Regions from separate parts of the Actinomadura sp. NPDC048032 genome, predicted to be linked through region 1. Evidence: riboswitches for the same ligand, from Rfam matches in the RefSeq annotation. Region 1 holds a riboswitch; each other region holds the start of a gene.
The links. Region 1 has a riboswitch for cyclic di-AMP ahead of AB0C69_RS33890 (NlpC/P60 family protein). Riboswitches for the same ligand answer to the same signal wherever they lie in the genome.

Region 2: linked by a shared signal. The riboswitch ahead of AB0C69_RS13870 (CHAP domain-containing protein) and the one ahead of AB0C69_RS33890 (NlpC/P60 family protein) in region 1 are both predicted to bind cyclic di-AMP.
Region 3: linked by a shared signal. The riboswitch ahead of AB0C69_RS22650 (NlpC/P60 family protein) and the one ahead of AB0C69_RS33890 (NlpC/P60 family protein) in region 1 are both predicted to bind cyclic di-AMP.
Region 4: linked by a shared signal. The riboswitch ahead of AB0C69_RS15025 (NlpC/P60 family protein) and the one ahead of AB0C69_RS33890 (NlpC/P60 family protein) in region 1 are both predicted to bind cyclic di-AMP.

Annotation. Positions count from the first base shown of each region.
Region 1 is NZ_JBEZJP010000387.1:158-7,279, reverse strand. It holds gene typA (translational GTPase TypA) at 1-1,212, opposite strand, end outside; cyclic di-AMP (ydaO/yuaA leader) riboswitch at 1,404-1,535, shown strand; gene AB0C69_RS33890 (NlpC/P60 family protein) at 1,543-2,559, shown strand; gene AB0C69_RS33885 ((deoxy)nucleoside triphosphate pyrophosphohydrolase) at 2,556-2,942, opposite strand; gene AB0C69_RS33880 (Mut7-C RNAse domain-containing protein) at 2,971-3,741, opposite strand; gene AB0C69_RS33875 (amidohydrolase family protein) at 3,783-5,069, opposite strand; gene AB0C69_RS33870 (MarR family transcriptional regulator) at 5,131-5,634, shown strand; gene AB0C69_RS33865 (bifunctional lytic transglycosylase/C40 family peptidase) at 5,648-6,706, opposite strand; gene AB0C69_RS33860 (hypothetical protein) at 6,703-6,849, opposite strand.
Region 2 is NZ_JBEZJP010000080.1:6,594-14,370, reverse strand. It holds gene AB0C69_RS13890 (bifunctional NAD(P)H-dependent oxidoreductase/GNAT family N-acetyltransferase) at 1-14, opposite strand, end outside; gene AB0C69_RS13885 (MarR family winged helix-turn-helix transcriptional regulator) at 45-533, shown strand; gene AB0C69_RS13880 (haloacid dehalogenase type II) at 530-1,234, opposite strand; gene AB0C69_RS13875 (hypothetical protein) at 1,401-2,123, opposite strand; gene AB0C69_RS13870 (CHAP domain-containing protein) at 2,317-2,994, opposite strand; cyclic di-AMP (ydaO/yuaA leader) riboswitch at 3,009-3,159, opposite strand; gene AB0C69_RS13865 (DsbA family protein) at 3,498-4,124, opposite strand; gene AB0C69_RS13860 (TetR/AcrR family transcriptional regulator) at 4,238-4,837, shown strand; gene AB0C69_RS13855 (LysE family translocator) at 4,934-5,557, opposite strand; gene AB0C69_RS13850 (LysR family transcriptional regulator) at 5,668-6,609, shown strand; gene AB0C69_RS13845 (FAD-dependent monooxygenase) at 6,729-7,777, opposite strand, start outside.
Region 3 is NZ_JBEZJP010000178.1:1,258-9,034, reverse strand. It holds gene AB0C69_RS22675 (FtsX-like permease family protein) at 1-951, opposite strand, end outside; gene AB0C69_RS22670 (sensor histidine kinase) at 1,121-2,326, shown strand; gene AB0C69_RS22665 (response regulator transcription factor) at 2,323-2,961, shown strand; gene AB0C69_RS22660 (DUF305 domain-containing protein) at 3,026-3,643, opposite strand; gene AB0C69_RS22655 (DUF6153 family protein) at 3,719-4,210, opposite strand; gene AB0C69_RS22650 (NlpC/P60 family protein) at 4,272-5,330, opposite strand; cyclic di-AMP (ydaO/yuaA leader) riboswitch at 5,334-5,478, opposite strand; gene AB0C69_RS22645 (M56 family metallopeptidase) at 5,584-6,519, opposite strand; gene AB0C69_RS22640 (BlaI/MecI/CopY family transcriptional regulator) at 6,524-6,901, opposite strand; partial or broken gene AB0C69_RS22635 (MMPL family transporter) at 6,906-7,777, opposite strand, start outside.
Region 4 is NZ_JBEZJP010000090.1:2,119-9,895, reverse strand. It holds gene lysX (bifunctional lysylphosphatidylglycerol synthetase/lysine--tRNA ligase LysX) at 1-1,323, shown strand, start outside; gene AB0C69_RS15040 (cytochrome P450) at 1,310-2,536, opposite strand; gene AB0C69_RS15035 (LacI family DNA-binding transcriptional regulator) at 2,592-3,686, opposite strand; gene AB0C69_RS15030 (LuxR C-terminal-related transcriptional regulator) at 4,103-4,333, shown strand; gene AB0C69_RS15025 (NlpC/P60 family protein) at 4,637-5,632, opposite strand; cyclic di-AMP (ydaO/yuaA leader) riboswitch at 5,636-5,843, opposite strand; gene AB0C69_RS15020 (amino-acid N-acetyltransferase) at 6,108-6,635, shown strand; gene AB0C69_RS15015 (RDD family protein) at 6,641-7,456, shown strand; gene AB0C69_RS15010 (RDD family protein) at 7,464-7,777, shown strand, end outside.

The DNA of each region.
Region 1 (7,122 bases):
GCCGTCGATCTCCCGCGTGACGACCTGCGGCTTGCCGACGGTCAGCTCGTAGCCCTCGCGGCGCATGTTCTCGACCAGGATCGCCAGGGCCAGCTCGCCGCGGCCCTGCACCTCCCAGGCGTCGGGGCGCTCGGTCGGCAGCACCCGGATCGACACGTTGCCGACGAGTTCGCGGTCGAGGCGGTCCTTGACCATCCGGGCGGTGACCTTGGTGCCCTTCTCGCGGCCCGCCATCGGCCCGGTGTTGGTGCCGATCGTCATGGAGATCGCCGGCTCGTCCACCGTGATCAGCGGCAGCGGGCGCGGGTCGTCGGGGTCCGCGAGGGTCTCACCGATCATGATGTCGGGAATGCCGGCGATGGCGATGATGTCGCCCGGCCCGGCCTCGTCCGCGGGCTTGCGGGTGAGCGCCTCCGTCATCATCAACTCGGTGATCTTCACCCGCTCGACGCTGCCGTCGCGCCGGCACCAGGCGACCTGCTGGCCCTTCTTGATCGTGCCGGCGTGCACGCGGCACAGCGCGATCCGGCCGAGGTAGCTGGAGGCGTCCAGGTTCGTCACGTGCGCCTGGAGCGGGCCGTCGGGGTCGTAGGACGGCGCGGGGATCGTCTCGGTGATGACCTTGAACAGCGGCTCCAGGTCCTCGCTGCCGGGCATGGCGCCGTCGGCGGGCTTGTCGAGCGAGGCCCGCCCGGCGCGGCCGGACGCGTACACGATCGGGAAGTCGATCTGGTCCTCGTCGGCGTCGAGGTCCATGAACAGCTCGTAGGTCTCGTCCACGACCTCGTCGATGCGCGCGTCGGGACGGTCGGTCTTGTTCACGACCAGGATCACCGGCAGCCGCGCGGCGAGCGCCTTGCGCAGCACGAAGCGCGTCTGCGGGAGCGGGCCCTCGCTGGCGTCGACCAGCAGGACGACGCCGTCCACCATGGACAGGCCGCGCTCGACCTCGCCGCCGAAGTCGGCGTGCCCCGGGGTGTCGATGATGTTGATCGTCAGGCCGTTGTGCAGGACCGCGGTGTTCTTCGCGAGGATGGTGATCCCCTTCTCGCGCTCCAGGTCGTTGGAGTCGAGCACGCGGTCGTCGACGTCCTGGTTCTCGCGGAAGGCCCCGGACTGCCAGAGCATGGCGTCGACCAGCGTCGTCTTGCCATGGTCGACGTGGGCGACGATCGCGACGTTACGGAGGTCGTCGCGCGTGGAGATGGGCATGCGGGTTCGCCTTGCGTGAGAGTTCGGGAGTCGCCGCAGACGTGCGGCCGTACCCATTCTACTTGGCCGTGCGTACCACCCACTCCGAGTCGTTCGCCCCATCGGTCACACGGACCTCGATTGGCCAACTTTGCGCATCCTTTGTAATCTGCCCGAGATCCGGTCGTCCGGAGTCCCGCCCCCAGGGGACTGCGGCCGGAACGCCGAATCTCCCGCGGGAGAACCGGGGACCCACCACCCTCGGGGTGAATCGACGCTCGTCGTAGGGCGACTCCTGGCCCGAACCCGTCAGCTAACCCGGTAGGCGTACGAGGAGAGGAGAACACCGGCTTGGCTCCGGATTCCCCCCGGCGGCGTCGCGTTCTGCCCACCGCCACCGCCACCCTGCTCCTGATCGGTCTCGGCGCCACCGCGCCGGACCTCGCCCACGCCGCCCAGCCGTTCCGGCCCGCCTCCGCGCCCACGGCGCCGAGCCCCACGCCGACGACGGAGAAGGGCCTGCGCAAGAGCCTCGACGCGCTGAACGAAGAGGCCGAGATCCTCACGGAGAAGTTCAACAAGGCCCGCGTCGAGTTCACCAAGGCCCGCAAGGCCGAACAGGACGCCACCCGGGAGGCCGAGCGGCTGCGCGCCCTCGCCGAACCCGCCCGCCAGAAGCTCGGCAGCCTGGCCGCCGCGAACTACATGGCCGGCGGCCCCGACGTCCTCTTCGGCTCCGGCGCCTCCCCCGAGGGGCTGTCCGACCGCGCCTACCTGGCGCAGAGCCAGGCCACCGCCGTCCTCGCCCTGAAGAAGCAGATCGACCAGGCCGACGCCGCGGAGCGCACCGCCAAGGCCAAGACCGCCCAGGTCAAGAAGGCCTGGGACGACGCCAAGCAGGCGCGCGAGGCCGCCAAGGCCAAGGTCTCCGAGGTGATGAAGCGCCTCGACAAGCTGACCACCACCCACGCGAGCGACCCGCGCACCGGCCTCAGCGCCACCGTGAAGGGCTCCGGCCTGCCCGCCAAGATGGCCCGCAAGGCGCTCACCAAGCTCGGCTCCCCGTACGTGTGGGCCGCCGCCGGACCGAGCAGCTTCGACTGCTCGGGCCTCGTCGTCTGGGCCTACGCCCAGGTCGGCAAGCCCGGCCTCCCCCACTACACCGGCGACCTGTTCGCCATGGGAACGAAGGTCTCCCGCGGCGCCCTCCGCTCCGGCGACCTGGTGTACTTCGGCAGCAACCTGCACCACATGGGCATCTACCTGGGCGACGGCAAGTACCTCCACGCCCCCCAGACCGGCGACGTGGTCAAGATCTCCAAACTCTCCGACCGCTCCGACTTCGCAGGCGCGAATAGGATTTCCTAGCCGAGGCCTTGGGCGGCCAGGAGGTCTACTGCCGGGCGGTCGCCGGGGAGCCAGTTGACGTCGTGGAGCTCTGAGGGTGCCAGCCAGCGGAGTTGCAGGTGCTCCAGGGCTTGCGGCTCGCCTTCTACCAGCTCGGCCGTCCAGACGCGGAGGACGGCGCGTTCGCTGAGGCGCCAGTCGCCGCCCACGCGGCGGCCCAGGCGTACCTTCACGGCCAGTTCCTCGTGGCACTCGCGCACCAGGGCGTCCTCGTCCGACTCTCCGGGGTCGACCTTGCCGCCGGGAAGCTCCCAGCCGCCCGCCATGTGCGGCGGCTCGGCGCGCTGGGCGGCCAGCAGCCGCCCTTCCGCGAGGATCGCCGCCCCCACCACCACGAGATCGATCGCGACCAGCTCCTCTCCGTGTTCGTGATCAGACCGCGGCGCCGGTCCGTCCGGTTCCGTCCCGCCTGAGGGAGTCGACCAGACGCGTCGCGTCGCGGACGATCTCCTCCAGGTGGTCGCCGTGCGCCCCGCGCCAGTACACCTGCCCGCAGACCGCGCAGCGGCCGTACACGTCGTAGCTGCGGCGCGTGCCCGACTGGAGCTCGCGCTCGATCTCCTGCTTGTCGACCGGGACGAGCTCGCCGTTGCAGGCGGTGCAGCGCGTCCACGGGCGCAGGACGGGCGCGAAGCGGTCGAGCAGGTCGCGGAGCTGGTCGTCGGGGCGCGAGCCGCGGACGTAGGCGCCGAACCACAGCGCGCGGCGGCGCAGGAGGCCGCGGTCCTGCGTGAGCAGGACGCGGCGCTCCTCGTTGGCCTGGACGACGAGCGCCGGGTCGTCCATGTCGTTGTGGTAGGCGGTGTCGAGGCCGAGCAGGCGCATGCGCCGGGCCAGCGTGCCGAGGTGCACGTCCAGGAGGAAGCGGGGGGCGACCTGGCCCGGGTCCAGCGGCACGGGCTGGGGGCGCGGGACCGCGGCCACGCGGACCTCGGCCCCGGCGGCGGGACGGGCGCCGGGCCCGGCGGGCTCGCCGTCGGCGGTCATCGGGCCCGCCTCGGGGAGGGGGACGCCCAGCGACTCCACGAGGTGCCCCAGCGTCGAGGTCCCGTCGTAGGGGACCCGCGCCGGGGACTCCCGCCGGGTCGCGGGCAGGAACATCAGCAGCTCGTCGGCGACGCGGATCGTTATCTCGGACTCCACGCCGATCAGCATGCCACGCGCGGCCGACGATTCTCCCCGGTTCAGGCCGCTGTCACGTGCGCGGCGGAGTCCGCGAGGGACGCCAGGAGGGCGGGGACGTCGTAGCCGACCAGCGCTCCCCCGCGCTTGACCACGCGTCCGCCGACCAGGACGGTGTCGACGTTGCGCGTGTCCGCCGACAGGACCACGGCCGCGACGGGGTCGTGCGCCGCCGCGAGGCCGAAGGTGTCGGTGCGCAGGACGAGCAGGTCGGCCTGCTTGCCGGGGGTCAGCGATCCGGTGACGTCCGCGAGCCCCGCGACCTCGGCGCCCTCGATCGTGGCCGTCCGCAGGGCGTCGGCGACGGTGAAGCCGAGGCCGGCGCCGTCCGGGCGCCCCCGTTCGAGGACGTAGGCGGCGCGCATGATGCTGAACATGTCGCCGGGGCCGGAGGTGACCGTGTCGGCTCCGAGCCCGGTCGGGACGCCGGCGGCGCGGGCGCGCCCGGTGGGCGGGGCGCCGATGTCCAGCGCCGCCTCGATGGCGGGGGCGGCGGACACCGTCCCGCCGCTTCCGGCGATCCGCTTCAGCTCCTCGTCGGTGTAGAAGTTGGCGTGCACGTAGGTGGCCGGGTGGTCCATCAGCCCGTTGGCGTCGAGGAACGCCAGGCCGCGCGCGGCGCTCTCGGCGCCGTGGCCGCCCAGGTGCGCGGTGACCGGCAGCCCGAGGTCGCGGGCCGTCCGCCACTCGGCGAGAGCGCGCTCGTCGCCCCCGATCTCGGGGCCGAGCGCCGCCATCGCCATCGTGACCTGGCCGCCGGACCCGAAGTGCTCGCGGTGGACGCGGCCGGTCTCGGCGGCGAGCGCGTCGAGACCGCCGTCGCCGCCGTAGCAGTACCCGAACACCGCCCTGATGCCGGACGCGCGCAGCGCCGCGATGTTCGCCTCGGTGTGGCCCTCGCTGAGCTGGATGTGCGACCAGTCGACCAGCGTCGTGATCCCGGAGTCGAGGCACTCCAGGGACCCGGCGAGCGTCCCGGCGAACACGTCGCCCGGCCGGTACCGGGGCGCCAGCTCGCCGAGGACGCGCTGCAGGTAGGCGTGGAGCGTGCCGTCCGGCAGGGCCGCGCGGATCCCGGCCTGCCAGGTGTGCCGGTGGGTGTCGACGAAGCCCGGCATGACGATGCGGCCGGTCGCGTCCATGGTCTCGGCGCCGTCCGGCGCGGCCAGGTCCGGGCCGACCGCGGCGATGCGGCCGTCCTCGACGAGCACGTCGGCGGTTCCCAGCACGGTCGGTTCGGGCGCGGTGTCGATGACGAGGCCGTTCGTGAGCAGCAGAGAATTTGCCATGGACGAAAGCTTAAAAGATAGCTTTATGAAAAGCAATCAGTCGAGCGAGTACGCTCGGGGCGTGCGGGACGACATCGATGACCTGGCCGACGCGTGGCGGCGGGACGGCCTGACCGAGCCGTTCGTCGCGATGCTGGAACTGAGCAAGCGCGCCGGGCGCGTCGCCACGCTGGTGCAGCAGGCGCTCCGGGGCCCGCTGGCCGAACTCGGCCTCACCTACGCCGAGTTCGAAGTGCTGACCGTGCTGCGCCGCGAGGGCGAGCCGTACCGGCTGAGGCCGAGCGAGCTCACGCGGTCGGCGTTCCTCACCTCGGGCGGGACGAGCAACGTCCTGCAGCGGCTCCAGAAGGCCGGCTACGTGGAGCGCGAGGCCAACGCGGGCGACGCGCGCAGCCGCTTCGTCCAGCTGACCGCGGACGGGCTGCGCGTCACCGAGCAGGCCCTGGTCGCGTCGGGGGTGGCGCACGAGGAGGTGCTGGCCCGGGTGCCGCCGGAGGACGTGCGGGCCGCCGCCGACGCGCTGCGCGAGATCGTGCTCGTCGTGGGCCGGCGCCGGTTGCGCTGACCCCGCCGGGCCGCTACCGGCGCGCGGCCAGCTCGGCCACCTTCTTCTTGAAATCCGGCCGCGCGAGCGGGCGCGTCACCCCGACCCAGTTCGGCTTCTTGTAGGTCTTCACGCCGATCGCGGGCACGCACGCCGAGCAGCTCGCGACGATCATCTTGCCGCCGCCGATCACCATCCCGACGTGGCCGGGATTGTCGGGCGACGTCCCGGGACCGGAGTTGAAGAACACCAGGTCGCCGGGCTGCTCCTTGCCCTTGGCGATCTTCACGCCGAACGGCCACTGCTCGAACGTCGTGCGCGGGAGGTTCAGCCCGACCTGGCGGTAGGCGGCCTGGATCAGGCTGGAGCAGTCGTAGGCGTCCGGGCCGTTCGCCCCGAACACGTAGGGCTTGCCGCGCTGCGCCATCGCGAACGCGATGATCGTCTTGACGAGGGCGCCGACGTTGGCGGGCAGCTCGTTGTCCTCGCAGTTGATCCCGTTCGCCTGGACGGGCTTGAAGTCGCCGCCGACATAGCGCTTCGCCCAGTCCAGGACGAGGTCCACGTAGTCCCACGAGTGGTTGTACTGGAAGATCGCGGTGCGCATCCGCTCCGGGGCGCCGTTGTGCTTGAGGTAGGCGGCGGCCGTCGGGATGGCGTCCGCCGGGTCGTAGCGGTCCTTCTTGCCGTCCTTGTCGCCGTCCACCGCGAACGCCTTGAACGTCGCGTCCAGGAACTGCATCGGACCGCCCGCGCCCGCGTAGTTCTCCCCGCTGGAGACGCCCGGCATCGTCGACCTGCCGTGGTCGGTCTCGACCTTGCCGACGCCCGCCAGGACGTTCCAGGGGATGCCGTACTTCCTGCCCGCCTCCTGGTACAGCTTCAGGTAGTCGACGGGGACGGACTTCGCGTCGGCGGCCGCCGCGGGCTGCGCGCCGGCGCCGGCGACGTTCACGCAGCCGCCGCCACCGCCGATCCCGCCGCCGAACAGGAACTGGCTCGCGCCGAACAGGATCGGGACGAACACCAGCGCCACGAACATCACCGCGGCGACGCCCAGAGCGCCGACGAGCAGCAACCTCCGCGGACTCATCCCGTGTCACCCGCCTGTCCCGCGTCGGCGGGCTCGAACGAGTAGACCCTCAGCGAACCGCCGTCCCTCGTCACGGTCACCGCGTACTGCTTGCTGTCGCTGCCGGTCCGCCCGTTCTTGGTGACCTGCTGCCGGCCGGTCACCAGAAAGATGATCGAGTTGTTCTCGATGTCGCGGACCTGGTCGAGGGACGCCGTGCCCTGCGCGACGAGCCGCTCGCGCCTGCGCTCCTCCACCATCCCGGGCGTCGCCACGCCCTGGCCGAGCCGCTGCCCGAGGTCGGAGGTGGCCAGGCCGGCGAAGCGCGCCATGTAGGTCTGGGGGGCCTCGTCGTAGCGGTACGTCCCGTAGGCCGCGACGAACCGCTGCGCCAGGTCGGCCGCCGTGGCGAACTCCTGCCGGGAGAACGGCAGCAG
Region 2 (7,777 bases), on a different contig from region 1:
TGTTTCGTTGACATGTAAATGAACTTAGGCGATAGGTTGTTTACATGTCAAAGAATCCGCCGGACGAGCCCGTGCGCTGGCTGACCCCGGACGAGGAACGGGCGTGGCGGGCCTTCCGCCGCATGGTGATCGCCGTCCAGACCGGCACCGCCCGCGACCTCTCCCGGGTCGGCCTCTCCGAGCCCGACTACGAGGTGCTCAGCACGCTGTCGGAACGGCCGGACCACGCCGGGACCCTGCACGAGCAGGCCGCGAAGATGGGCTGGTCGCGCAGCCGGCTCTCCCGGCACGCCACCCGCATGGAGGCCCGCGGCCTCATCCGCCGCGCACCCGACCCGGCCGACGGAAGGGGCTGCCTCCTGGTCCTCACCGAACACGGCCTGGACACCCTGACGGACGCCGCCCCCGCCCACCTGGAGTCAGTGCGCCACCACTTCATCGACCGCCTTGGACCGGAAGACCTCACCGCCCTGGAACACATCGCCGGAAAGGTGGAAGCCCCGGACAGGGCGAACGGCCGCCCCGTCCGCTAGGTCCGCGGACCGGCCTCCAGGAGATCGGCGAGCTCACCGAACCCGCGCACGACGAGGTCGCATTCCACGTCGTCCGCCCGGTCGGCCGTGCGAGAGGGCCCCTTCTCCAGCGGACGCTCCAGGAACGCGGTGGCGAGCCCGGCTCCCCTGGCGCCGTCGATGTCCCATTTGTGCGCGGCGACCATCAGCACCTCCGCCGGTTCCACGTCCAGCAGCCGCACTGCTGTCAGGTACGCCTCCGGCTCGGGCTTGTACGTGCGGGCGAGCTCCGCCGACAGGATGCAGTCGAACGGCAGCCCCGCCCCCTTGACCAGGTGCGTCAGCAGGGCGAACCCGCCGTTGGACAGCGCCGCCACCACGCGGCTCTCCCTCAGGCGTGCCAGGCCGTCCACCGAGTCGTCCCAAGCGGGCAGGCGATGCCAGGCCCGGACGAGCCGCCGCCGTGCGGTCTCGTCGAAGGCGTCAGCAACGCCGTGCAGCTCCAGCAGCTCGTCCAGCGACTCCCGGTGCAGCGTGTCGAGGTACACCCACTCCCGCTCTCCGCTGCTGACCCGCTGCATGGACGGGAGGTACCGCTCGCGCCATTGGTCGGCGAAGGCCTCGCCCTCCAACGCGACACCGCACTCCGCAGCGATCGCCGCCACCTGGCCGGCGACCCCTGTCCGCCAGTCGACGGTCGTCCCGAAGATGTCACAGGTCACTACCTGGATCGCTCTGACGTCTAATCCCACTGGCACTCCCTCGCCCAGGAGCGCCCGGATGGCGCCCCACCCCAGTCCTACCCCGGACGTGACGGACCCCGCCCTCGTCCGAAGACGGGAGCGGGGTCCGTGGTGAGGCCAGGAGGGGTCACCCGGTCGGGCCTGATCAGCCGAGGGGCTTCGGGGCGCCCTTCTTGCCAGGGCCGTGGCCCCAGGACAGGATCTCGTACTTGACGCCCTTCAGGTGGCCCGCCGAGGTGCCCGTGTCGTACTTGCTCCGCGGCTTCTTGCCGTCCACCAGGTGGCGGAAGGTGTAGGTGTCGAGGTCGAGCATGACGCCGCGGTGCGACGGCTCGCCCGGCCCGCGGTCCCCGACGAAGCCGGTGACGCTGCGCCCCTTGTAGGTGACCTTCACCTTGGTGTGCATGGGCCAGCTCGGGCTGGCGAACAGGCCCTTCTGCATCGGCTTGCCGCCCGCCGGGGCGCCCGTGTCGCCGTTCACGCCTGAGCCGTCGTCCCAGAAGTAGGACGCCTTGGTGCTGCCCGACAGGACGGCGTGGCGCTTCGGTGCGACCTTGGCGGTGCCGTGGTGGGTGGCCTTCGCGGCGGGCTGCCCCACCTGCTTCCCGGTCACCTGCGTTCCGGTCACCTGCTTTCCGGTGACCGGCTGTCCGGTCATCTTGTGCCCGCTCACCTGTTGTCCGGTGACCAGCTGTCCGGTCATCTTGTGGCCGGTGACCTGCTGCCCGGCCACCTGCTGTCCGATGACCTTGTGCGACATCGGCTCGTCGGCCTGGGCCCCGTGGGAGGTCCCGGCCGCCACGCCCGCGGCCAGCAGGCCCGCGAGAGCGGTACCGATCAGGGCGGTGTCGATGGCTCGCTTCTGCATGTTCATCCTTTGCTCGGTGGTCCGGGGCGCCGGGTCACGCCTTCGGCTAGTCGGGGGCTCGCCGTTCGGGCATGACGGATCCGGCGCACGGCACGTGGGCGTGCTCGCGACGTGGGTGTGATCGCGGAGGGTTGGAGAAGGGGGGAGGCACCACTGGACGGTGCGGGGCGACGGGCCGCTCAGCGGCCCTGGCTCACCGGTACTGGGGGTAGCCGTAGCCGGCGACGGTGGACGTGTCGCGGACCTTCTTCTTCACCGCGTCACCGGTGTTGCCCTCAATGGTGTTGATGGTGCCGTCGTGGTTGTCCTTGACGACGATGCCGACGTGCTCGACACCCTTGATGCCGCCGCCGTTCCAGGCGAAGAAGACCACGGCGCCGGGCTTCGGGGTCTGGCCGAAGCGGCCGGTCTTCTTGAACCACTTGGCGTGGCTGACGGTGTAGGCGTCGGCGCCCATGCCCTTGGTGCCGGTGTGCTGGCCCAGCCAGGACACGAACATGTCGCACCAGGACTGGCCCTTGTAGACCGAGGCGCTCTTGGAACCGATGCGGTGGGCGTTCTGCTCGCCCAGCGGCGAGCCGACGTACCAGTCGTTGAACTTGCTGTTGCCCGAGGCGTCCTCGTGGGTGCCGATCTGCGTGCGGGCGAGCTTGATGACGTCCTGCGCGGAGGCGCCGGCGGTGGCGGTCTTCGCGCCGTTGGCGGCGGCCTGGGGCGTGGCGGCGACGTGCGCGGCGTTCGCGGGCTTGGTGTCCGCATGGGCGGACGGGGCCAGGGAGGCGAGGCCGAACGCGCTCGCCAGGGAGAGGACGGCTCCGGCGGCGAAGCGGGTGCCCATGCGCTTGGTCAGGTCGAAAGTACGAGCGGTCATGCGAAGGTTCTCCTGAGGTCTTCCAGTCCGCCTACCGGGTTAGCTGTCGGGTTCGGGCATGGAAGTGGCCCTACCGCGACCCCGCGCAAGGCGGGAGTGCGGATTCACCCCGGTGTTTCGGTGGGTCCCCGGCTCCGCTCGGCCAGTGATCGGCGCTCTGCGGACTCGGCGGCGGACGTGCCTTGATCGGCCGTCCTGATGATCAGGGACTCGATGCGCCCGTCACGATCTGGTCGGGCGCTCCGGACGGGCTTTCCCGTCGGTCACACACCCACAACAGGTTCAAGCGGCCCCATATTTCGTCAAGCACACCCCAAAGACGCCGCTGACCTGTAAAGACTCCCCAAAGCGCCCTCAACGCAAGGGCTGCGGTCCAGTCAAGTCGGCCCAAGATTTCTGGTCGCCACCTCGCCCCAGCGGGAGACGATCATCCCCGAGCCCGGACCCTCACCACCCGCGGGCTGGTCATCAAGGTCCCTATCTTCAAGACCGACCAGGACGCGTCATAGTCGCACCGGAGCCGGGCGCGGATGCGTGGTCCTGCTGGAGCGCCGGCGCGGTGAGTCGGCCCTCATCAACTCACCCCTCAGCGCGGCGAGTGACACGGCTCCGACCAGGACCGTCCCGTCGGGAAACCGGAACACCGGCACTCGCGGGCCGGACACGCGAGCGGACCGAGCCGGTTCCGCGTGGGGCCGCTCGCCGTCCCACCTGACGCCGGTCGCGGACGCCAAGCCCCGCAGCACGTTGACGTCGCCGATGTCCAGACCGTCACTGAAGTAGGCGCGGTAAAGACGGGCGGTCATGTCCTCGGCGGTGCCGTGCGCGGCCGCCAGCGCGATGAGCCGGTGGGCGTCGGCGGTGCGGGCGGGCACGATCCGGTCGAGGTTCACCACCAGGCCGTCGACCGCCGCCGCCCGTGCGATCTGCTCGACCCGCGCGGGGGGCGCGAGAGGGAAACGGCCGCGGCTCGGCGGCGGTTCCGCCGCGGAGCCCGCGGTCTGGTACGGCCTGAAGACGACCTCCAGTTCGCCTCCGCCCGCACGGTGCTCCTCGGCGGCCCGCTGGAAGCGGGCATAGCCGAGCGCCGACCAGACGCAGGCGATGTCGTGGGTGAACTCAACTTTCATGGGTTCGTCCTTCAATGGCGGCACGGATCGTTCCGTGCCGCCTCAGCATGCCCGCCGCCGCTCGCCGCGTCAATACGGAACGTTCCGTGCCGCCTGAGGGCTATGCTGTCCCCATGTCACCCAGACGTCCTGAGCGCCGAAGTGAAGAGGCCGCCAACGCCGTCATCAAGGCCGCCATGGACCTGTGCCAGGAGGTCGGGTACCGCAAGGTCAGCATCGAGGGCATCGCCGCCCGCGCCGGCGTCGGCAAGAACACGATCTACCGCTGGTGGCCGTCCAAGGCGGCCGTGCTGCTGGACGGCCTGCTGTCCACCTGGAAGATGGACGCGACCTTCCCCGACACCGGTGACTTCGTCGCCGATATCAAGACGCAGATGGCGGCGGCCTCGCGCATCCTCGGCGACCCGCACGTCTTCCCGCACTACCGCGCACTGATCGGCGAGGCCCAGCACGACCCGGACCTCCACCAGGCCTTGTGGGACAACTTCATCGGTCACCTGGCGGGCGCCGCGGCCGACCGCATCCGCGTAGCGCAGCGCAAGGGCCAGGTCCGCGCCGACGCCGACCCGGTCCTCGTCACCGAACTGCTCTACGGGGCCGCCTACTACCGCCGCCTGCTCACCCCGCGCACGGCCGACGCCGAGCACGTCAACGCCATCGTCGACCTCGCAATGACCGGCCTCGCCCCACCGGCCGACACCTCCACGCAGTAGCACGCCTCACCGCTTCTGGGCGCCCCTGCACATGCCGCCCGCGCAGGTGCTCACGGTTTGCGGCGGGCGAGCAGGGCCCGCGGACCTGACCGGCCCTCAGACACCTGCTGCCACCGCGGCGCCCAGCGCCAGCAGGACGGCACCGGTGGTCATGCTGAGCCCCCGCAGGACGGTCGGCTGCGACACCAGTGCGCGCCCTCGGCTGACGGCCCAGGTGAGCAGCATGTACCAGGAGGCGCTGACGAGCGCCCACAGGGCTCCCAAGGCGACGGTCGACAGGAACACCGGGCCTTCCTCGGTCACGAACTGGGGCAGCACCGAGATGGCGAACACTCCCGCCTTGGGGTTGCCGAGGTTGGTGACCAGGCCGGTGAGGTATCCGCCCGCGAAGCCGGCGCCCCGCCCGTCCTGCTCCGGCGGGCGGGTGGACACGACGGTGAGCGCGGTCCGGAGCGTCTTCACTCCGAGGATCATCAGCACGATGCCGCCGGCGATCCGGAGCACCGCGTACGCGGTCGGGCTGGCCAGCAGGACGGCGGACAGCCCGGCCGCGGCGGCCGTCGACCACAGCAGGAAGCCGCTGGCATTGCCCGCGAGCGTGCCGTGGAGCGCAGGCCGGCCACCTTCCAGTACCTGCCGGATCATCAGCGCTTGACTCGCGCCGGGCAGCATCGCCAGCAACAAGGTGGTGATGACGAAGACGGGCACATGCGTGGGCATGGGAACGAACCCCTTCCGGGGATTGCGGCCGATGGGTGTGCCATCAGGCTTCCTCGCTCCCCGTCCCTAAGGGAAGTTAAAAGAGAAGGATGCAGCGTTAGCATTGGTGAATGCTGGTGGATCCGGGGCAACTGCGGCTTCTCGCTCTGATCGAGCGGCACGGCTCCCTGACGGCGGCGGCCCACGCACTCCGGCTCACGCCCGCGGCGGTCACCCAGCAGGTGGCCAAGGCCGAGCGCGACTGGCAGGTCCCCTTGGTCATCCGCGGCCCTCGCGGAGCGACGCTCACCGCGGCCGGTGCGCTGCTCGCCTCCCACGGCCGGACCGTGGAGCAGGCATCGGACCAGGCCGGGGCGGAACTGGCCGCACTGCTCGGCCACCTCTCGCTCCGCCTGCGGATCGGGACGTTCCAGGCGGCCGCCCTGCATCTGCTGCCACCGGCGCTGACGGCCCTGCGCCACCGCCACCCGGCCGCCGACGTCTCCGTCATCGACGTGGTGTCCGGGCGCGGAGCGGACGAGATCAGCGCGGGGAACCTGGACGTGGCCATCGTCGCGTCCTGGGACACGCCGCTCGCACCGCCCCCGCACCTACGGGCGCACTCGCTCCTGGTGGACCCGATGGTCGTGGTCCTCCCTGACGACCACCCACTGGCCACCGGGCAGCCCGCGGACACCGAACTCCACCTGGAACAACTGCGCGACGAAGCGTGGGTCTCCATCCTGGCCGGCCATGCCGCCCGCGAACAGTTCCACAACGCCGCCCGCAAGGCCGGCTTCACCCCCACCGTGCGGTTCGAGACCGAGTCCTACGACGTCGCCCAGGCCCTGGTCGGCACAGGCATCGCCGTGGCCCTGGTGTCACGCCTGGCCCTGGCCCACGTCCCCGGCACCACCCATCGCGAACTGGCCCACCCCAAGCCCTACCGCCACCTCTACGCCGTGACCAGAACCGACGCCAGCCTCACCCCACTCGCGGACATGCTCATCGACCTCCTCCGCGATGTCGCCCGCGACATCACCGCCACCTGGGCCACCCCGCCCGGCGCCTGAAAAGCCCCGTTCTGAATCGCTCACGAACTCCCTCCTGGAACAAGTCCCGGGCGCGGCTGACGTGGTGATGGGGGCACGCGACCACCCTCCGGCGGGACGCGCCACGCCTCAACGCGGGCTCACTGGTGGGCGGGCAAAGTGAGAGCCGAATGGGCAGGTCGTCCGCCTGCGGCGGGCATTGCGCTGAGTCCGCGCAGCCTTTCGTTCCGCTCCTCCAGAGCCTGGGCGGTGGTCGGGAAGAGGGCGGCACCGCCCTCGCCGACCAGCCCCTGATTCAGGGTCACGAACTCACGGGTGTCGTGTTCGTAGGCGGCGAAGCCCGCGGCGTGCTCCCGACCGGCCAGGGAACCGGCGAGCATGTACGCGCCGACGAGCGCGAGGCTGGTGCCCTGCCCGGTGAGGAACGAGGGCGCGTACGCGGCGTCTCCCACCAGCGCGATCCTGCCGCTGGACCAGCGGGGCATCCGGATCTGGCCGACTCCGTCGAAGAACAGGTCGTCCGCGTCGCGCATGGCGGCCAGCATGCCCGGGACCTCCCATCCCGCGTCGGCGAAGACCGCGGCGACCAGTTCCCGTTGGGCTTCCGGGTCCGTCAACGCGTCGGACGGCGGTTCCTCCTGAGCGAAGTTCAGGAACGCGTGCACTTCGTCGTCGTCCCCCACGGCGTAGAGTGCCGCGGCCCTGCCCGGCGTGTTCCACATGACGGTCTCGTGGGAGAGCCCGAAGGTGTTGCGCATGGTGAACACGGCGAAGCAGTAGCCGAGGTACCGGTGGAACCGTTCTTCGGGGCCGAACAGCATCTCCCGGGTGCGCGAGTGCGTGCCGTCCGCACCGAACACCATGTCGAACGTACGCGTGCCGCCCCCTCGGAAGGTGACGTCGACTCCGTGGCCGGACTGATCGAGGATGTCGATGGAGTCGTCGAACACGAACTCCACGTCGTCGCGGACCGCCGTGTACAGAGCGTCGGTCAGATCACCGCGCCGAACCTCCAGGTCCCGTTCCGCGACGCCGCCGGTGACGGCGTGCGGGTCGATCGAGGCCACCTCGCCGCCGTTCCCGTCGAGGAAGGTCAGGCGCCGCGAGTCGACATGCGCCTCCCGCAGGCGCGGCAGGATCCCCATCCGCCGGACGACCTCCAGTGCGGTGCCGCGCACGTCGACGGGAT
Region 3 (7,777 bases), on a different contig from region 1:
GACGGTGGTGGCGGCCGAGACCACGAACGGGACGCCGTCCCCGATCGCGAGGCCCGCCAGCCCGCCGACGGCGCCGCCGAGCCCGGCCCCGGCCAGCAGGACCAGCACGGCCTGGGCGAGCGCGTCGCGCAGCAGGTAGCCGGTGCTCGCGCCGAGCGCCTTCAGCACGGCCACGTCGCCGCGGCGCTGGATCGTCCAGACCGTGAAGAACGCGCCGATGACCAGGGCCGAGATCGCGAACAGGAACCCCCGCATGAGCTGCAGCGACCCGTTCTCGGAGGAGAACGACGGGATCGCGGACTTCGCGTCCCCCTGGGCGATCGTGGTGGTGCCGAGCCGCCGGTCGGCCGCGTCCAGGTCGGGACGCCCCGTCTCGCGCAGCAGCAGGACGGTCGCGGCAGGGCCGCCGCCCGACGGCTCCAGGGCGCGCCAGTCCTCGATCCCGAGCCAGGCGACCGGCGTGTGGCTGTAGGACGACGCGGCGCCCGTCCCGGCCACGGTGAGCCGGTGCCCGAGGACGTCGACCCTGTCGCCGGCCGCCAGTCCGGTGCTGTCGGCCAGTTCCGCCGACAGCACGATCTGCCCGGACGCGGGCGGGTGCGCCCGGTCGCCGGGAGCGACGCCGAAGAGCGCGGCCGGTGCTCCGCGCGCCCCGGACGGGCCGAAGGTCATCCGGCCCATCGAGACGCCGAGCGGCTCGGCCCGCACCCCCGCGACGTCCTGCCAGGCCCGCGCCGTCGCGTCGCTGATCCGGCTCCCCGCGAAGGAGGTCTCCCCGCCGAACACGACATGGTCGGCGGGGAGGTCCTCGATGGCCGAGGCGCTGTCGCGCGCCAGGCCGGCCGTCAGGCCGGACAGCAGGGTCACCAGCAGCGTGATGAGCAGCACGACCGACCCCATGAGCGCGAACCGCCCCTTGGCGAACCGCAGGTCTCGCAGCGCCACGAACACGTGGGCCCCCGTTCCGTCATCATCCGAACCGACGCCTCCCAGCGTGCGCCGCGGGCCCGTCCCGGCGCATCGTGCGGCGGGACGGGCGGAGCGCCTTCTTCCGGACACCGGGACATCAACCATTCGATCGATGCGGCCCGGGCATCCCGTCGCCTACTGTGAGTGAGAAATGCCGAACGATCTGTTCTCGCCCGCGATGCGGTTGCTCGGCTGGGCCGTGCACGGCACCTTCCTGGTGCTGCTCGCGATCGCCCTGGTCCGCACGCTGCACGACGCGCGGGCGGGAATCGCCGCGGGCGGCCTCGCCCTCGGGGTCCTCTACGCCGCCGGGGTGGTCTGGGCCCGGCACGAACGGCGCCCTCGCCCGCTCCCGGCACGGCTGTGGCTCGCGCTTCTCACCGCGGCCTGGGCGGGGCTGGCCCTGTCCTCCCCCGACTTCGTCTGGCTGGCCTTCCCGCTGTTCTTCCTCTACCTGCACCTGCTGCCGCTGCCCGCCGCGCTGCCCGGTGTGGCGCTGCTGACCGCCGCGGCGATCGGGGCCGTGGCCTGGCACGGCGGCGGGGTCACGCTGGCGGAGGTGCTGGGCCCGAGCGTCGGCGCCTCCGTCGCCACCCTCATGGCCCTGGCCTACCGGGCGCTCTACCGGGAGAGCGAGCAGCGCCGCCTGCTCATCGAGGACCTGGTCAGGACCCGCGAGAGGCTGCTGCGCGCGGAGGCCGACGCGGCGCGGCTCACCGAGCGCGAGCGCCTGGCCCGGGAGATCCACGACACGCTCGCCCAGGGGATGTCCAGCATCATCCTGCTGCTGCGCGCCGCCCGCCGCGACCTCGACAGCGACCGCGACGCCGCGGTGGGGCGGCTGGCGGAGGCCGAGCAGGCCGCCGCGGAGAACCTGGAGGAGGCCCGCAACTTCGTGCGCGAGCTGGCCCCGCCCGCCCTGCAGCGGTCCTCCCTGCCGGACGCGCTGCGCCGGATCACCGAGTCGGCGGACGCCCGGTCGGCCGCCCGGATACGTTTCCAGGTCTCCGGGTCCCCCGCCGATCTCCCGGTCGACCACGAGGTCGCGCTGCTGCGCATCGCCCAGGGCGCTCTCGGCAACGCCGCCGGCCACTCCGGCGCGGAGAACGTCGGGGTCACCCTGACCTATCTTGACGACATGGTGGTGCTGGACGTCTTCGACGACGGCCGCGGCTTCGATCCCGCGGCGGCCGGCGGGCGCCCGCCGGAGAGCGGGGCGGGCACCGGCTACGGGCTGCGGGCGATGCGCGACCGCGCCCGGGCGCTGGGCGGCGCGCTCACCGTCGAGTCGGCTCCGCGGGAGGGGACGGCGGTGGTGGCGACCCTGCCGCTGCCCGGCGGCGGGGAGCGGCGGTGAGCGGGCCGATCCGCATCCTGCTGGTGGACGACCATCCCGTGGTGCGCTCCGGGATCCGCGCCATGCTCGCCGACCAGCCCGGCTTCGCGCTGGTCGGGGAGGCGGCGACGGGGCGGGAGGGCGTCGAGGAGGCGCGCCGGCTCCGCCCCGACGTCGTGCTGATGGACCTGCAGCTCGGCGCCGGGATGCACGGCAGCGAGGCCACCCGCGAGATCACCGCCGCGGGGGCGGGCGCGCCGCGCGTCCTCGTGCTGACCACGTTCGACACCGACTCCGACATCCTCGCCGCCATCGAGGCCGGCGCCACCGGCTACCTGCTCAAGGACGCGCCCCCCGACCGGCTGTTCACCGCGATCCGGTCGGCCGCCGCCGGGGACAGCGCGCTCGCGCCGAGCGTCGCCTCGCGCCTCCTCGGCCGGATGCGCTCGCCCACCGCGACGCCGACCGCGCGCGAGCTGGAGGTGCTGCGCCTGGTCGCCGAGGGCCTCTCGAACCGGCAGATCAGCAAGCGGCTGTTCCTCAGCGAGACCACGATCAAGACGCATCTGGTGCACCTCTACGCCAAGCTCGGCGTCGACTCCCGCACGGCCGCGGTCGCCGCCGCCTCCCGTCGCGGCCTGATCCGCCCACCCTGACCCCGTGGACCGACCTGGAGGCGGGCGGGGCCATGGCGCCGCCCACCTCCGTGACCGGCGGTCCTCACTGCTTCAGCAGGGACCTCATCTTGGCGATCTCGGCGGTCTGCGAGGAGATGATGGTCGCCGCCATCTGCTTGGCCGGGGGGAACTGTCCGGAGGACTGCTCGGCCTTGGCCATCGCCACGGCGCCCTCGTGATGCTGGATCATCATCGTGAGGAACGCCCTGTCGAACGCCGCGCCCTTGGCCGCCTCCAGTTCCTTCATGTCCTTCTCGCTCATCATGCCGTCCATGCCGCCCATGCCGCCGTGGTGCATGCCGCCCATGCCGGTCGTGCCGGGCGAGGGGACGGGGGCGCCCCAGGTCTTCAGCCACGCGCCGAGCTGCTGGATCTCCGGTCCCTGCGCCTTCTTGATGTCGGCGGCCAGGGTCTTCACCTCCGCCGACGAGGCTCGGGTGGCGGCGAGGTCGGCCATCTCGATCGCCTGCCGGTGATGCGGGATCATCATCTGCGCGAACATGACGTCCTGGCCGTTGTGCGGTCCGGCCTGCGCGCCGCCGGCAGGTGCCGAGTGGGCGGGCATCGAGTGGCCCGTCGAGCCGCCGTCGTCGCCGTCGCCGCACGCCGCCAGGGCGATCGCCAGGGCCGGGACGGTGATGAGCGCGAACGCTCGCTTCATGGTGTGGGCCTTCCGTGTCGAGTGCTGTGATCGGTGGTCGGCGGCGGCGCCCGTTTCCGGGCGCCGCTGGACCTGTCACAGCCTCAGCACGCTCAACCTGTGCAGGGACGGTCTCGGCGGCGGCCGTCCGACCAGGAGGATCCGCACCCGCGGCGGCCGCGACACGGCCATCGGCGGCGACCTCCGCAGACGCAGCGCCAGGAGGGCCGCGACGATGGCGAGCGCGAGCAGGGTCAGCATGGCCAGGCAGACCTGGCCGCCGGGGTGGTCGGGGTGGCGGTCGGAGTGATGGCCGCCGGGCCGGTCGCCCCGGGGCGGAGGGTGCCCCGCCATCGCTTCGGCGGCGGGGGCGGCGTGCCCGGAGGCCATGGACGTCAGCGGAACGCCGCCCATCTCCGCCGGGCTCGCCGTGGACTGGAAGCCGTGCATCGCCAGCAGCCCGAGGAGCACGAGCAGGCCGGACGCCAGCCGGAGGACGTCCGGGCGCACGGAGCGCCTCGGCCGTCCCACCGGCCGTCCCGCGTGCGCGCCGTCCCGTGCGGGGAGGGCGCCGACGTGCGTGCTCATCTCGCGGACCAGGGTAGCGAAGAGTGATCGGCGGTCACCGGCGGGTCACCGCTTCGAGGGGTCAGGCGACACGGACCCCGCCCGCGAACGGGCGGCCGGCGATGGGGGCGATCTTGACGACGTCGCCGGTCTGCGGCGCGTGAACCATGTTGCCGTTGCCGATGTACATGCCCATGTGGTGCAGGTCGCTGTGGAAGAACACCAGGTCGCCGGGCTTGAGCTGGCTCATGCTCACGTGGGTCCCGGCGTTGTACTGGCTGCCGGTGTAGTGGCCGAGCGTGATGCCGACCTGCGCGTAGGCGTACAGGGTCAGGCCGGAGCAGTCGAAGCCCTTGATGTTGGCGCCCTGCGCGGTGCCGTAGCTCGGGCCGGACGCGTTGCCGCCGCCCCAGGAGTAGGGCACGCCCTGCTGGGCGAGGGCGGCCCGGACGGCCGTCATGGCCTTGGCCGAGGCCCCGCCGGAGTTGAGGTTGGGGATGGAGGCGGGACCCGTGCCCGCGGTCCTGAAGGTGCCGAGTTGCTTCTCGACCTTCTTGAGCTTGATCTGGAGTTCCCGGCGCTTCTTCCTCGCCTCGCCGGTGAGCGCGCGCACCTGGGCGGCGCGCTGCTCGGCGGCCTTGCGGGACCGGTCGGCGCCCTGCATCACCTGGAGCATCTGGGTGATGCGGACGTCGTTCTGCTTGGCGAAGTAGTTGAGGGTGGCCGACTGGTCCAGGACGGCCTGCGGGTCGGACGACGAGGCGAACGTGATGGCCGGGTCCGCCGGGCCGTTCTTGTAGCTGTCCGCGGCGATCTTCGCCATGCGTTCGCGCGCTTCGTCCAGCGCCTTCTGCTGGCGCAGGGCGCTGCTCTTGGCGAGCTTCGCGGCGTGCTCGGCCTGCTTGAGGCGTTCGCGCAGGCCGTTGTACTGCTCGCTGAGCTTCTCGGCCTCGTCGGCGAGCTTCTCCTGCTGCGCGGTCAGTTGCTTGCGCGTCGGCTTCGGCTCGGCGTGGGCGGGCGCGGGCGCGAGAAGCCCGGCGGACAGCGCGAGGGCGGCCGTCCATGCCGTGACGTCGCCGAGCCGGCGGGTGCGGATCCTGCGGCGGGCTGTCGTTCGGGGGCCGGCAGCTCGTCGCTGCATGCGGTGTCCTCTCCTGTACCGCCTACCGGGTCAGCTGACGGGTTCGGGCCGGAGTCGCCCTACCGTCCCGCGGGACGGACTCACCCCTGAAGATCGGGTCCCCGGTTCCCCGGACGGAGCCGTCCGCGGGATTCGGCGCGGTCGCCGGCCGTCCCCGGCGGGGACGTCGGACCGTGACCTCCTACGGAGCGTAGGAGGTTTACGGTCGGTTCGCCACCGAAGCGGCAGATTTCCCCAAATGCCACATTCCGCCTCAGCAGGCAGCGGCGAGCTCCACGACCGCCGCGGCCCCGGCCAGGAGCGGCGCGGCGACCGCCGCCACCGCGAACAGGCCCGCCGCGAGCCGGACGGCGCGCCGCGGCCTCGCCGGGGCGCCCTCCAGCCGCAGCACCCGCTCCATCAGCGCACCGGCGGCCGGCGTGCCCGCCGCGCCGAGCGCCCCCGCGCCGGCGGGCGCCGCCGAGAGCCGGCACAACGCGTCGACCAGCGGCTTCCTGCCGTGGACGCGGACCGCGGCGTCGTCCGCGGCCATCTCCAGCAGCAGCGGCAGCCGCGCCTTCGCGCGCCGGACGGTCGGCAGCCACGGCAGCATGGCGTGGACCAGGTCCAGGGCCAGCAGGAAGACATGGTGGCGCTGGCGCAGATGCGCGCGCTCGTGCGCCAGGACGGCCCCGAGCTCCTCGGCGCTGAGCGCTCGCTGGGCCCCGGTGCTGACCACGATCGCGCGGTGCCGGGACGGCAGCGAGTACGCCACGGGCACGGGGTGGTCGAGGACGAGGACGTCCGGATGGCGGCGGTCCTCCCGGGCGACCAGCCGCAGCATCTCCCGGTGCCGCCGGCGGTGGCGCACGGCCCGGCCGAGCCTCGGCAGGCCGCGGGCGAGCACGGCGGCGCAGGCCGCGGCGAGGACGGCGGTCGCGACGGCCGCGGCGGCGGTGGCGAGACGGCCGTGATGGGGCAGGCAGTCGCGCAGCCGGGACAGCAGTCCGTGCCCCGGACCCGGCGGCGCGAGCAGCCCCGCCGCCGCGATCCCCGCCGCGGCGATGAACGTCCCCGCGAGGGCGGCCGTCCAGCAGGCGATGGCCGTCCCCGGGCCGACGGCGGAGCGCCTGAGGAGGTCCAGAACGGGCCCCGCGGCGCATCCCAGCAGGACCACCGAGACGACGAGCCCGGCCACGAGCGGGATCACGGGATCACGCGTCCTCGCCGGCGGTCCGCCGCCGCAGGGCGTCCAGGAGGTGCCGGGCGTCCTCCGGCGGGACGCTCTCGGCGAACCTCGCCAGGATGGCGCCGTGGTCGGAGGCCTCGCTCAGGGCGTCCAGCATCAGCTCGACCGCGTACTCCTCCCGCGGCCGCGTGGGGCTGTAGCGGAAGGCCGTGCCCTCCTGCGTACGCCGGAGGAGGCCCTTCTGCGCCAGGCGTTCGGCCACGGTCTGCACGGTGTTGTAGGCCAGTGCCCTGTCCGCGTCCTCGTTCAGCTCGGCCAGCAGCTCACGGACCCGCAGCGGGCGGGGCGCCGCCCAGAGCACGTCCATGATGGAGCGTTCGAGCGATCCTCCGAGTGCGGACACGCGGTCACCTCCGTACCGCCCCCATTGTGCCGGACGTCTCCTGGGGGCCGGCCTCCTGGAGCGGGGTTCCTCCAGCGTGGGCGGGTTCCCGGCGGCCCGGCATCCACCAGTTGGCCCTGCCGCACAGCTCCATCACCGCGGGGACGAGGACCATCCGGACGACGGTGGCGTCGACGAGCACGGCGACGGCCATGCCGAGGCCGATCTGCTTGACCGACACGTCGGGGCCGAGCAGGGACGTCGAGAAGACGGCGATCATGATGGCGGCCGCGGCGGTGATGACCTTGGCGGTGCGCGCCAGCCCCCGGGTGACGGCCGTCCGGGTGTCGCCGGTGCGCTCGTACTCCTCCCGGATCCGCGAGATCAGGAAGACCTCGTAGTCCATGGACAGGCCGAACAGCAGCGGGAACATCATCATCGGCACCCAGGTCGTGATCGGCATGGTGGTGGGGAAGCCGAGGGCCTTCCCGAGCCAGCCCCACTGGACGACCGCGACCAGCACGCCGTAGGCCGCGCCGATCGACAGCAGGTTCATCACCGCGGCCTGCAGCGCGATCGTGACCGAGCGGACCAGCGCGACCAGCAGCACGAGCGACAGCGCGACGACGACCGCGATCATCAGGGGCAGGCGGGAGCCGACCTCCTCGGCGATGTCGATCGCGCCGGCGTTCGGGCCGCCGACCTGGACGCCGGCGCCGCCGGGCGCCGCGGGCAGGACGTCGTCGCGCAGCCGGTGCACCAGGTCGGCGGTGGCCTCGTCCTGGGCGCCGCTCTTCGGGAAGGCCATGAACGTGGCCGCGCGCCCGTCCTCGCTGATCCGGGCCGGCGTGACGGAGGCGATGCCCTCGGTCCGGCCGACCGCGTCGACGACGGGGC
Region 4 (7,777 bases), on a different contig from region 1:
ACGGGCGAGAAGGCGGGCGTCACCGGTCGCGTCATGCTGATCCGCAACACCGGGAAGCTGTGCTTCGCCACCATCCGGGACGCCGGCGGCGACCTCCAGGTCATGCTGTCGCTGGCCAAGGTCGGGCAGGAGCAGCTCGACTTCTGGAAGCGCGAGGTCGACCTCGGCGACCACGTCGGCGTCGAGGGCGAGATCATCACCTCCCGCCGCGGCGAGCTGTCCATCATGGCGGACCGGTTCGCGATCACCTCCAAGTGCCTGCGGCCGCTGCCGGAGAAGCACGCCGGCCTGACCGACCCGGAGGCGCGGGTCCGGCAGCGCTACGTCGACCTGATCGTCAACGACGAGGCGCGGCGGATGGCGCGGCTGCGCAGCGCGACCGTCCGCGCGGTCCGCGACTTCTGGCACGAGGAGGGCTACCTCGAGGTCGAGACGCCCATGCTCCAGCCGATCCACGGCGGGGCCGCGGCGCGCCCGTTCAAGACGCACATCAACGCCTACGACATGGACCTCTACCTGCGCATCGCGATCGAGCTGTACCTCAAGCGGCTCGTCGTCGGCGGGATCGAGAAGGTCTTCGAGATCAACCGCAACTTCCGCAACGAGGGCGCGGACTCCACGCACAACCCCGAGTTCACGATGATCGAGGCCTACGGGACCTACCTCGACTACAACGACATGGCCGACCTGACCCAGCGGATGTACCAGAAGGCGGTCGTCGCCGCCCTCGACACCACCGTGGTCGTCCATGACGGCGTCGAGATCGACCTCGGTCTCGCGGAGTGGCCGCGGATCACCCTGTACGGAGCGGTGTCGGAGGCGCTCGGCGAGGAGATCACGCCGCACACGCCGATCGAGTCGGTGCGCAAGCTCGCGGACGCCCGCGAGATCTCCTGGGATCCGAAGTGGGGGCAGGGCAAGCTCGTCCAGGAGCTCTTCGAGGAGCTGGTCGAGCACACCCTCGTCCAGCCCACGTTCGTCATGGACTACCCGGTCGAGACGTCCCCGCTGACCCGCCAGCACCGCGAGGAGCCGCTGCTCACCGAGAAGTGGGACCTCATCGGGTTCGGCACGGAGCTCGGCACCGCCTACTCCGAGCTGGTCGACCCGATCGAGCAGCGCCGCCGCCTCACCGAGCAGTCGCTGCTCGCCGCGGGCGGCGACCCCGAGGCCATGCAGCTGGACGAGGACTTCCTGCGCGCCCTGGAGTACGCGATGCCCCCCACGGGCGGGATGGGCGCCGGCATCGACCGCATGATCATGGCGTTCACCGGCAAGGGGATCCGCGACACGATCCTGTTCCCGCTGGTCAAGCCCGAATGACGACCGGAAGGTCGCGCAGCCCCCGCAGCACGAGGTTGTCGCGGTAGACGAGGTCGCCGGCGGCGAGGGCCACGTCGCGCTCGAAGAGCTTGCCGAGCGCGACGCGGCCCTCCAGCCGGGCCAGCGGTGCCCCGAGGCAGAAGTGCGCGCCGTGGCCGAACGACAGGTGCTTCGGCGTGTCGCGTCCGTCGGCGTAGCGGAGGAGGTCCAGCCGGTCGGGGTCGTCGAAGACCGCCGGGTCCCGGTTGGCGGCTCCCGTCAGCAGGAGGACGAGCTTCCCGCGCTCGACGAGGGTGCCGTCCAGGTCGACGTCCTCCAGCGCGGACCGCAGGGTCAGCTGCACCGGCGGGTCGAAGCGCAGCAGCTCCTCCACCGCCGCCCGCGCGTTGTCCGGCCGCTCCCGAAACACCCGCAACTGCGCGGGATCGCGGAGCAGCGCCAGCGCGCCGTTCCCGATGAGGTTCACGGTCGTCTCGTGGCCCGCGACGAGCAGCAGGATGCAGGTCGCCAGCAGCTCCTGCTCCGACAGGACGTCTCCGCCGTCGGAAACCCCCACGAGAGCGCTCAGGAGGTCGTCGCGCGGCTCGGCCCGGCGCTTGGCGGCCAGCACCCGGAAGTACTCCGCGAACTCGTCGCGCGCGGCGTCCCGCTGGGCGATCTCGGCCTCCGGCAGCAGGAAGTCCGGGTCCAGGCCGCGCGCGAGGCTGTCCGACCAGCCCTTGAACAGGTCGCGGTCCTCGGCGGGAACGCCGAGCATCTCGCTGATCACGATGACGGGCAGCGGGTAGGCCAGCGTCGCGATCAGGTCGACCTCGCCGGAGAGCGGCCGCAGCAGCGTGTCGACGAGCTCCTCGACCCGGGGCCGCAGCCGCTCCACGAGCCGGGGCGTGAACGCCTTGCTGACGAGCCGGCGCAGCCGCGTGTGGTCGGGCGGATCCATGGTCAGGAACGACCGGTGCCGCGCCGGCATATCGCGCCACATGCGGCCGCCCGACGGACGGTGCCCGAACCGCGGATCGCGCAGGATCCGCTCGCACAGTTCGTGGGACGCGGTGACGCGCAGACCGACGTCCGTCCGGTGCAGGGGCTGACCGGCGGCTCGGAGCGTCCGGTAATGGGCGTAGGGATCGGCGCGGAACGCCGGGTCGCCCGGATCGAAGCCGAGTATCGCGGTCGCCCCGGCCTGCCCCGCCTGACCCGTCCTGTCCTCCATGCCTCCAGCGGACCCGAATCCTGGACGTGATGTCAACAGCGCCGGCCGCGGGGCGCTAAGCGCTTTCTCGGATCACGAGGTCGGGCCGCTGGACGACCTGGCGGTGCTGGTGGGACTTGCCTTCGCCGATCTCGGCCATCGCCAGCTCGGCGGCCTCCCAGCCGAGCTCGCGGCGCGGCTGGCGGACGGTGGTGAGCGGCACGGCGGCGCTCGCCGCGAGCTCGATGTCGTCGTAACCGATCACGGCGATGTCCTCGGGGACGCGGACGCCGAGCCGGGTCAGCTCGTTGATCAGGCCGATCGCGAGCAGGTCGTTGGCGCAGAAGACGCCGTCGGGCACGGGGGACATGGCCATGATCTGGTGCGCCGCGGCCTGCCCCTCCGTGGGGCTCAGGGCGTCCTTGACCAGGACCGGGGGCTTGCCGAGGCCCGCCTCGACGATCGTGCGGGCGGCCCCGTCGCGGCGCTCCACGCAGGGCTGCGGCTCGGGGATCCCGGTCACGAACGCGATGCGATCGCGTCCGATGCCGAGCAGGTACGCGGCGGCGGCCTCGCCGCCCGCCACGTGGTCGACCCGGGCGGAGCACACGTCGGAGGCGTCCCGGTCGATCAGCACCACGCTCATGCCCGCGGCGCGCAGCCGGGAGATGTCGCGGGGGCCGATCCCGACCGGGATGACCAGGGCCCCGGCGGCCCGCTGGTCGGCGAGCAGTTCCAGCAGGCGGCGCTCCTTGCGGGGGGAGTGGTCGCTGGACAGCCACAGGGCGTCGTGGCCCGCCGCGTTGAGCGCCGCCTCGGCGCCCCGGGCGACGTCGGTCGCGTAGGGGTTGGTGAGGTCCTCGACGAGGACGCCGAACGCCCGGCGCGGCTGGTCGCCGAACTCGCCCGCGGTCCGCTCGGGGCCCGTGCGGAGCCGGCGCGCGGACTCGTTGCGGACGAATCCGAGCTCCTCGATCGCGGCGCGGACGCGGTCACGGGTAGCTTCGGCCACGAGATCTGGCCGGTTTAGGACATTCGAAACGGTCCCAACTGAGACTCCAGCACGCCTCGCGACCTCACGAATACTGGTCTGTGGCAACTCGCTCCTCGTCCCGCTCCATGGGCGTTTTCCCAGGTAGTGGAGTTTGGCATGGCGGGGCGCCGAATGCACGGTCACACATGGTGAGCGATCGAGCACACAACGCTCTTGACCGGCGCTTGACGGGCCGGATCCGGCCGCCTAGCGTTCCGAGCCGAAGCGTAGCTTGAAACGATTCACGATCTTCGTTCACCGCGAGGACCGGTGGGTTCGGCGAGAGGGGACGGGCGGATGGCTGGCGATCACATCCCGTCTTTCTCGGCAGGCCAACGAGTGAATCGTCACCCGGAGTTCCCCCGTACACCCCCGCAATCGGCCATGCGGCCACCTCCGGCCAAGCGCGCGAGACAGAAAAGGAACCCGATGATCTAAGTCCGGAAGGGTCCGGACCCGGCAACCCAACGCGCGTACAGATCGAGGCCCAACCCGTGCCTGTGCAGCGGACGGCTGCATCCCCGCGGTCATCACCACGGACGAGGGAGGACGGAGTGGAAACAGCCACACTCGCACGTCGTGGCACCGACGATTTCGGGCTGAGCGAGGAAGAGATCCGGCTGCTCGCCCAGATCGCCAGCGGTGTCACCGCCGATGTGGCGGCACGCAAGCTGGAACTGAGCGCTCGGACCTTGCGGCGCCGGCTGCGGACGATCTGCGACCGGCTGGAGGTCAACACCCCTATCGAGGCCGTGGTGTGGGCGGCCCGGAGGCAGCTCATCTAGCGAGGCACCCCCGACGCTCGCCAGGGGACGGCGAGCGTCACCCGGAGAAACGGCGGTTGATCCGAATTCCGTCCACCCCCGCAGCGGCGGCGCCCGCGCCCTGGCAGGTAGGTCCCTGCAGGAGGCGTCGCCGCGGACGGCGTTCGGGCCTGACAGGCCACCTGACCCGCCCCGATCTCCGGCAGGCTTCATCCCTCACGACCAGACTGACCGGCCTACGCCGCGGCGATGCGTCACTCGACACCGCGGTCGGCCGGCACGCCATGCGTTGACCGGACTGGCCGGTCGTGCGACAGCGGAGTTCTAGGCGACGCGGACGCCGCCGGCGAAGGGGCGCCCGTCCATGGAGGCGATCTTCACGACGTCGCCGGTGTGCGGGGCGTGCAGCATCTTGCCGCCGCCGACGTAGATCCCCATGTGGTGCAGGTCGGCGTAGAAGAAGACGAGGTCGCCCGGCTGGAGCTCGCTGCGCGACACGTGCGTTCCGGCGTTCCACTGGCTGCCGGTGTAGTGCGGCAGGTTGATGCCGACCTGCTTGTAGGCCCACATCGTGAGGCCGGAGCAGTCGAAGGTGGTCGGACCGGCGGCGCCCCACACGTACGGGCGGCCGATCTTGCTCATCGCGTAGCGGAGCGCCTGCGCCGCCTTGCCGGTGCCGATGACGGGGAGCTTGGCGAGCTGGGTCGGGTCCTTGTCGACGAGCTTGCCGCGGATCTTCTCGTAGGCGTCGGTGATCTTCGTGCGCTGCGAGTCGAGCTGCGTCTTCAGTTCCTTCACCTGCTTGGCGCGGGCCTCGGCCGACTTGCGGGCCCGCTGGGCGGACTGCATGGCCTGCATCAGCCCGAGCACCTGGGTGCTGTCCTGCTTGGCGAAGTAGTGGAGGGTCGCGGCCTGGTCGAGGACGGACTGGGGGTCCTGGGAGGCGACGAACGACACCGTGGGGTCGGAACCGCCCTGCATGTAGCTCGTCGCCGCGAGGGATCCGACCTTCTGGCGGAGCGTCTCCAGCGTCTTCTCCTGCCGCTTGGCGTTCTCCGTGGCGACCTTGGCGGCGCGCTGCGACTGGGCGAGCCTGACCTTGAGCCCGTTGTACTGCTCGGTGAGCTGCTCCAGCTGGTCGGCGAGCTTGAGCGCCTTCGTCCTCAGCTCCTTGGCGGAGGGCTCGGGGTCGGCGTGCGCGACGGCGATCGTCTGCGGGGCGATCGCGTGCGGAGCGGCCGAAACGACGGCGAGCGCGCCGACCACGATGGTCGCGCGCCCCCGGAAGCGTGAAAGGGAAGCATGCCGCGATCGCTTCACGAATACTCCTCTCCTCAGCCGCCTACCGGGTCAGCTGACGGGTCGGGGCCGGAGCAGCCCGTCCGCGCCCGTGAGCGAACCGATCGCCCGCGGTCGCGGATTCACCCCTCGCATTCGGTCGCTCAGGGAGATCTCCCGAAACGCTCCGAAAGTGGGTCCCCGGCTCCTCGGGCAGCTGGTTGCGACCCGGGGGACTCGGCGGATCGGCCCCCGTCCTGCGGTGGGCCGACGTCAGCGCAGGACACTAACGGACCCCGCATTGGATGCCAACCAGAACATGCGAATTCGCAGGTCACGCGGCGCGGTGAACGAGGAGAACGCCGGGCGGACGCGTCCCGCGCGCGGTGTTGTGGCCCCCCTCTCGGACGACCCCGGGCAGTACCTGGCCCCTTTTATCTAGTCAGTAGCGCGCGCCGCCCGGCGCGGAAGGGTGGGAGGGCGTGCCCTGGTGCGCTGCGGCGTTCGATAATCTCGCCTGTTTGTGGAAGTCGTGATCCGGCGTGCCCGTACCGCCGACGTCCAGGAGATTCGCAGGCTCGTCGACCTGTACGCCGGGTCGGGGCGTCGCCTGCTGAAGAAGACGACGGTCAAGCTGTACGAGGACGTCCAGGAGTTCTGGGTCGCCGAGGACGTGCAGCACGGGACGCCCGGGCCGATCATCGGCTGCGGCGCGCTCCATGTCATGTGGGAGGACCTCGCGGAGGTCCGCTCGGTCGCCGTGGACAAGGGATGCGGCGGACGGGGAATCGGGCACCGCATCGTGACCCGCCTCCTGGAGAACGCGCGAGAACTCGGCGTCCGCCGGGTGTTCTGCCTTACCTTCGAGGTGGAGTTCTTCGCTCGCCACGGCTTCCAGCAGATCCTGGGGACTCCGGTGTCGCCAGAGGTGTACGAGGAACTTCTCCGCTCCTACGACGAAGGCGTGGCAGAGTTCTTGGACCTCGACCGGGTCAAGCCGAATACGTTGGGCAACACCCGGATGTTGCTTCGCCTGGAGGACTGACCCGAATGAGCGATTCCCCCCACCGCGGGCGGCCTTACCAGCCCCAGCAGGGGCAGGGTTCCTACGGCCCGCCCCCTCCGTACCAAGGTTCTCAGTGGCAGCAACCACAGCAGCCGTCCTCGCAGCAGCAGTGGGAACAGCAGCCCCAGCAGCAGTGGCAGACACAGCAGCAGCAGTGGAACCAGCAGCCCGCCTACGAGGACTACGGCTCCTACGACGGCGGCGGTTCCTACGACGGCGGCGGTGACGTGGCGCTGGCGCCCATTCACCGTAGGGCGGGCGCACGAATCATCGACAACGCGCTCGTCGCGGTCTTCGGGTTCGCACTCGTCCTGCCGGTGACGATCGGCGCGTTCGGTCTGGGCAAGCCGGGCAGCAAGACGGAGGACGAGGGTGGTGTGTGGAACTGGCCCATCATCTTCACCCTCTTCTGTGTCCTGTCTGTGCTGCCGTTCATCTATGAGGCCGTGCAGTTGTCCATGTGGGGACGGACGCTGGGGAAGCGTGTTCTGGGCCTGGGGGTCGTTCAGGCGAGGCCCGCGGGCACCCCGATCACCACGACGCAGGCTGTCTGGCGTGCCGGGATCACCCACGTCGGCTACCAGCTCGGCGTGTTCTTCTTCCTCGTCCTGGCGGTGATGGTGTGGGACTACGCCGCGTACGGGATGGTGCTGGTCTGGGCGGGCGCGCTGATGGCCTACCTGTGGGCGATCTGGGATCAGCCTCTGCACCAGTCGCTGCATGATCGCTTCGCCGGCACGCTCGTCATCGACGAGCGGGTCGGATATGACGAGTCCGAGTACTCCGAGTACGCGGGCTAAGGCCACGATGGCGGCAACGCTCGCCGAGCCGGGGCAGAGGCTCCTGGCACGCGTCGTCGACACGCTCGTCGTCGGAGTCCCCGTCGTTCTCGTCGTCCGCGAACTGGTGTCCGGGCACACGGCGGACGTCATCGCCCCGTCCGCCGTGGCCGGATGCATGCTGCTGTACGAGGCCCTCCAGCTCGCCCTCTGGGGGCGGACGCTCGGCAAGCGCGTCGCGGGCATCGAGGTGGTCGCTGCGACGGCTCAGGAGGCCCCTGAAGCGTCGCCAGAGGGGAGCGGCGGAGCGGGCGGGAGCGCCGGTCTCGGCGACGTGTCGGC